3 regions of the Lysinibacillus sp. NPDC098008 genome follow, and region 1 is predicted to be linked to each of the others. Evidence: predicted binding sites of a transcription regulator. Region 1 holds the regulator's gene; each other region holds the start of a gene.

Evidence for each region. The regulator LexA, encoded in region 1, represses DNA repair genes until DNA is damaged. The targets are predictions, from matches to a motif close to CGAACATATGTTCG.
Region 2: recA (recombinase RecA) is a predicted target of LexA. The motif match lies at 1,020-1,033, and genes of this name have one in related genera.
Region 3: ruvA (Holliday junction branch migration protein RuvA) is a predicted target of LexA. The motif match lies at 675-688, and genes of this name have one in related genera.

The regions. Positions count from the first base shown of each region.
Region 1 is NZ_JBIWBA010000003.1:5,746-8,007, forward strand. It holds gene ACIQVU_RS04725 (prepilin peptidase) at 1-172, shown strand, start outside; gene ACIQVU_RS04730 (gamma-glutamyl-gamma-aminobutyrate hydrolase family protein) at 207-929, shown strand; gene lexA (transcriptional repressor LexA) at 1,191-1,808, opposite strand; gene yneA (cell division suppressor protein YneA) at 1,976-2,262, shown strand, end outside.
Region 2 is NZ_JBIWBA010000002.1:47,284-49,545, forward strand. It holds gene recA (recombinase RecA) at 1-936, opposite strand, end outside; gene ACIQVU_RS02635 (competence/damage-inducible protein A) at 1,100-2,262, opposite strand, start outside.
Region 3 is NZ_JBIWBA010000009.1:32,004-34,265, reverse strand. It holds gene ACIQVU_RS10065 (phosphotransferase) at 1-623, shown strand, start outside; gene ruvA (Holliday junction branch migration protein RuvA) at 731-1,351, shown strand; gene ruvB (Holliday junction branch migration DNA helicase RuvB) at 1,370-2,262, shown strand, end outside.

The DNA.
Region 1 (2,262 bases):
AACACTATTTTTAGCAGCCGTTATTGGTTTAGTTGTCGGGTTAGTAGTATTAGCAAAACGAAAACAAGGAAGAAAAACACCCATTCCATTTGGGCCATCGATTGCATTAGCAGCAATAATTGTTTATTTCTATGGTGACTCGTTTATACATTGGTATTTAGGGTTTTGGTAGTTGTTGAATCTTTCGTAAGTATGGAGGGGATTGGGTGAAGCCAATTATTGGTATTACAGCCTTTGTGGACGATAGTTTATCTTCACAGTTAAATGCTGCTTACAGTAAAAGTATTATTGAAGCAGGAGGTATCCCGCTAATTATTCCCATTGGCGTAGAGCAGGATGTAGCAGAAATATTAGCTCTTACAGATGGTTTATTGCTATCTGGAGGTCATGATATACATCCGTTCCTGTTTGGCGAAGATCCTTCACCAAACATAGGAAAAGTTCATCCCGCAAGAGATGCGGTAGAGGTAGCTTTAATTGAGGAAGCAATTACGCGGAAAATGCCTATTTTCGGTATTTGTCGTGGCTTACAAATATTAAATGTTGCGCTAGGTGGCACATTGTATCAAGATATTGATAGCGACTATGCTGGTACAAAGCTGTTACAGCATGCGCAACAATCAGATCGAATGGTGGCAACGCATTATGTGCAAATTGCGGCTAATAATTTATTAATGGATATAATAGGGCAGGAAAAAATCGCTGTTAATTCATTGCATCATCAGGCTGTAAAGATACTAGCCGATAACTGTCAAGCAGCGGCACTATCAAGTGATGGTATTGTTGAAGCGATGGTGTACAAGGAGCTACCATTTTGTTTAGCTGTGCAGTGGCATCCAGAGGAACTAGCTACTGTAGGAGATCAGCATGCGTTAAAGCTATTCTCAGCATTTATTGAGGCGAGTTTGAAATTTAAGAAACATATGTAGGGTTGTAGGCAAAAGCTATTGAGAAGTTCGCTCTCGCTGGCTTTTGCTTCTTTTATATGCAACCGCAAAGACATACTTAATGCTGGCTTCGATTTATAGTAGCGATACATCATATTGGCTGTAATTTCTTGAATGATTAGTTTGACGCATGGAGCGAATAGCGGTTACTCTCGCAGGAACATTCACCTATAAAAATAAAAAGAGGACATGCTCAGCAAAGAAATGCATAATCCTCAAAAAATTTATGTGTATTTTAAAATATTAATGAACACGGCGATAAAGACCTACAACTTGTCCTAAAATGGAAACTTGATCAACGATAATTGGTTCCATTGTTGAGTTTTCAGGCTGTAAACGGAAATGATTTTTTTCTTTGAAGAAACGCTTGACAGTTGCCTCATCCTCATCTGTCATGGCTACAACAATATCTCCATTATCAGCAGTTGACCTTTGCTTGACAATGACTAAGTCCCCATCTAAAATACCTGCTTCAATCATGGATTCACCCATAATCTCTAACATAAATAATTGATCCTCACTTGTGCCATAGGCATCTGGTAATGGGAAGTATTCTTCGATATTTTCAATCGCTGTAATAGGAGAACCAGCTGTAACTTTCCCGACAAGCGGCACATGAATAACATGTTGCTTTTGAACGGATTCCTCTGGCTCTAAAATTTCAATTGCGCGTGGCTTTGTAGGGTCACGGCGAATAAGACCCTTTTGCTCTAACCGAGCTAAATGACCATGAACCGTTGAGCTTGAAGCAAGTCCAACTGCTTCCCCAATTTCACGTACTGATGGTGGATAACCCTTAGTTCGTACTTCTTCTTTAATGAAAGCTAAAATATCCTCTTGTCTTTTTGAAACTTTTTTCATATTGCTCACCTCTTTTTTCTAATATTATTCTTCTTATTTGTTAGTATAACAGAATACGAACATGTATGCAAACATAGGTTCGAAAAAAGTGTTTGACAAAAACGTTTGTTCGTTTTATTATAAGAACATACATTCCGAACAAACATTCTAGAAAAGGGGTAATGACTATGATTTGGTTAAAGAAAAATACGCATATCTCAATTTTAGTAGGAACTTGTTTACTGTTTGCAGCATACCTTTACATTACTGATCCAGGAGATATACGTTACGCAGAAATTCAGGTTGAGCATGGAGATAGCTTATGGTCGTTAGCAGAACAATATCGTGGTAAAATGAGTACAGATGATTGGATTAAGCTTGTAAAAGTAGAAAATGAACTACTAGATATTAAAATTGTAGCTGGTAAATCATTAGTAATACCTGTACTGGATGATCAAGCCAATCGCATCAAAAC
Region 2 (2,262 bases), on a different contig from region 1:
AGCAGCATTTTCTTTTAAATATTGCTTCGCATTTTCGCGTCCTTGACCTAGGCGCTCATCACCATATGCATACCAAGAACCACTTTTTTGTACAATATCTAATTCTACCCCTAAATCGACTGTTTCACCTTCTTTAGAAATCCCTTCTCCATACATAATATCTACTTCAGCTGTACGGAATGGTGGTGCTACTTTATTTTTTACAATTTTAACCTTTGTGCGGTTCCCTACAATATCATTCCCTTGCTTAATTGCCTCTGCACGACGAACTTCTAAACGCACGGAGCTGTAGAATTTAAGCGCACGCCCACCAGGTGTTGTTTCTGGATTGCCAAACATCACACCAATTTTTTCACGGACTTGGTTAATGAAAATAGCAATTGTTTTGGATTTATTGATCGCTCCTGAAAGCTTACGTAAAGCTTGGGACATTAAACGTGCTTGTAAGCCGACATGAGAGTCACCCATATCTCCTTCAATTTCAGCTTTTGGTACTAATGCTGCAACAGAGTCAATAACGATAATATCAATGGCTCCACTACGTACTAATGCTTCTGCAATTTCAAGTGCTTGCTCACCTGTATCTGGCTGCGATAATAATAGCTCATCAATATTAACCCCTAATTTTTGTGCATACACTGGGTCTAATGCATGCTCTGCGTCAATAAACGCTGCCTGTCCACCCGTTGCCTGTACTTCAGCAATAGCATGTAGTGCAACAGTTGTTTTACCTGATGATTCAGGACCATATACTTCAATAATACGTCCACGTGGATAACCACCTACACCTAATGCAGCATCAAGTGCTAATGAGCCACTTGAAGATGTGGCAATTTCTAAATCCGTTTTTTCACCAAGCTTCATGATGGAACCTTTACCAAAATTCTTTTCAATTTGTTTTAACGCCTGTTCTAAGGCTGCTTTACGATCACTCATTTATTTTCCTCCTTCAAAAACTGTTCATTAGTTATTATCTATCTCTACTATACTTGCTTTTGAGAAATCGCGCAAGAAAAAAGCGAACATTTATTCGATTTTTCTTCAAAATAAAAATTTGAGCAGTTTTTCTCTACTCAAATTCCTATTTGTTAGTTTATTTTTAATAACGCTTTGTATAGCCACGCTCTTCTAATAACTGCATTAAATAATGGCATGCAAACTTCACTGCACGCAGTCGATTTGTATTCCGCATACCAGATAGATGTAGCAAGTATGTAAGAGGCTCCTCATCGTTAATCGCAATACCAATCCATACTGTGCCTACTGGCTGATGGTCATGTGCTGTAGGACCAGCTTCTCCTGTTAAACCAATCCCAATATTTGTAGCGAATTTTTCCCGCACAGCACTTGCCATTGCCGCTGCACATTCACTACTGACAACACCATGTGTATCAATTAGCGCTTTTGAAATACCAAGCTGTTTTACTTTCGCATCAGCTGTATAGGTAACAACGCCTCCGATTAATGCATTGCCCACCCCAGGAATTTCCGCAAGCTCTGATTGAAATAATCCAGCTGTTAAACTTTCCGCAGCTGCAATTGTTAGCTTATTATCCAGTAGCATTTCAACTGTTTTAGAGGCAAGCGAATCATCATTGACACCATATTGATAGTCGCCAACAAGTGCCTGTATCTCTGCAACTTTGGCGTCAATTAGCTGTTGTGCCTGCTGCTCTGTTGGTGCTTTAGCTGTGACGCGTAATGTTACCTCACCGTCTGAGGCAAGCGGTGCAACAGTTGGATTTGTTTGAGCATCTAAAATATCTTGAACGCGTACTTCAAGCTCCGCCTCACCAATACCATAAAAACGCATAACATGAGAGGCGATTGTTCCCCCATCATTTAACATAGCTGCAAGCTTTGGCTTTGCCTCAAATTGGAACATTGGCTCTAGCTCTTTTGGTGGTCCCGGCAGTAAAATATAAGTGCGATGATCCTTTTTAAAAATCATACCTGGTGCCATGCCATGATGATTGGCAAGCACTTCACTGCCTGCTAATACTAATGCTTGTTTACGGTTATTGTCCGTCATTGGACGACCTCGTTTGGCAAAAAATTGCTCAATATATGTTAAAGCAACCTCATCCAGCTCAAGTGGCACGCCAAGATGACGAGCAATTGTTTCCTTTGTTAAATCATCCTTTGTAGGACCAAGTCCACCTGAAAAAATAATTAAATCTGCACGAGATTCTGCAACTGCAATCGCTTGCTCTAAACGCTGTGCATTATCACCCACTACAGTATGATAAAAAACATTTATAC
Region 3 (2,262 bases), on a different contig from region 1:
GCAAGGAAGCTCTTAAGCTCTTAATCACTTTACATGACACACATAAAAAAATTGCTTGGCAGCGAGTGCCAGGCTTGCATACCTACTCACAGCTTTTAAAATGGCAAATGCGCTATATGCGTTTTAAAAGCAGACGCAATGAATTTAGGGCATTTTTAACAAGAGAAGAAATCGATCAAATTTTACATTATAGTGATAAGTCGCTACAGTTGATAGCGATGGAGGATGCACCTGAAAAAGACATCACGCTTTTACATGGAGATGTTGTTCATCATAATTTTTTATGGTGCTCTGATGGACAATTACGCTTAATTGATTTTGATTTAGCGCACCTTGGAGAAGCAGATGATGAATATATTTTATGGCTGCATCGTGTATTGCCAGCTGTGGATTACGATCTTGGTAAGATATTTGCAGAGTTACCAGAGCTGAAACGGCTGGATAAAAGAAAGCTTCATCGTTTGAAATATCCAAATGAGTTATTACGTGAATGGCTGTTTGCTGTGGATTTACCACTCGAGCAGCAGCTAGTATTTTTAGATTATTTAGTGCCATTTACAAAACGCGCTCTCACTTATTGGCCAAAATTGTGGTACGATATTGATAGATTTGTGAAGAAATGACCGTCATTTGGCGGTCATTTTTGTCTGTGAATCTCACTTTTAGCTTTTTGTCGAGCATTCGTTCGCTATATGCTATAATCGAAGACGATGATTGTGAGGGATTTTAAATGTATGATTATTTAAAAGGACAAATTACCCGTATTACACCTGAATATATTGTACTTGAACAGCAGGGCATTGGCTGGCAGCTTAATACACCTAATCCATTTGCCTTTCGACTATCAGCACTTGAGCAACAAATATATGTCCATTTGCATGTACGTGAGGATGCACAAATATTATATGGTTTTCCAAACTTAGACCAGCGTGAACTATTCCGTAAGCTGATTTTAGTGTCAGGTATAGGGCCAAAAGGGGCGCTAGCTATTTTAGCTACTGGCAATCCACAGCAGGTAATTAGTGCAATTGAGCGTGAGGATGAAACATTTTTAGTGAAGTTCCCGGGCGTCGGGAAAAAAACAGCGCGCCAAATGATCCTCGATTTAAAAGGCAAGCTAGGTGCTTTATTGGAAACAATAGAGCTACCAAGTACAGAAGAAGAGCTACCACTATTTGGCGTTCATCCAAATAAGCATGAGCTAGAGGAAGCAATACTGGCATTACTGGCACTTGGATATTCTGAAAAAGAGCTTGAAAAAATTCGTCCGCAGCTTGAAGATAATGACAAGCTAGAAACAACAGATGCGTATATGAAGCAAGCATTGCAACTGCTATTAAAATTAAAGTAAGGAAAGGAGGGGAGGTGCATGTCTGAACGGATAATGGCTGGTGAGGCAGGAAGCTATGATGAGCAGTTTGAATTATCATTACGTCCCCAAAGGCTGTCACAATATATTGGACAGCATAAAGTAAAGGAAAATTTGCAAATATTTATTGAAGCCGCAAAGCTTCGTCAGGAAAGTTTAGACCATGTGCTGCTATATGGACCTCCAGGGCTTGGTAAAACAACCTTAGCCGCCGTTATTGCGAATGAGATGAATGTCAATGTACGTATGACAAGTGGTCCTGCGATTGAGCGTCCCGGAGATTTAGCAGCTATTTTAAGCTCATTAGAGCCTGGGGACGTCCTATTTATTGATGAAATTCATCGACTTCCCCGTGCTATTGAGGAAGTTTTATATCCAGCAATGGAAGACTTCTGTTTAGATATTGTTGTTGGGAAAGGGCCTGAAGCACGTTCCGTTCGCCTTGATTTACCTCCCTTTACACTTGTAGGTGCGACAACAAGAGCTGGTGCTTTATCAGCTCCTTTACGGGATCGCTTTGGTGTATTGCTACGCTTGGAATATTATGATGATCGTTCATTGGCTGAAATTGTTGTACGCAGTGCCCATTTATTTGATGTGGAGATTGAAGCAGTAGCGGCAATGGAAATGGCAAGACGTTCACGTGGGACACCGCGCATTGCTAATCGTTTATTAAAGCGAGTGCGGGATTATGCACAAGTGCTTGGAGATGGTATGATAACGGAGGGTCTTGCGAAGCAGGCATTAGAGCTATTACAAGTCGATCCTAGAGGGCTTGATCATATTGACCATAAGCTTGTTACAAATATGATTGAACGCTTTCAGGGAGGTCCTGTGGGCTTAGATACACTCGCTGCATCAATTGGTGAGGAGCGGGTGACAATAGAGGATGT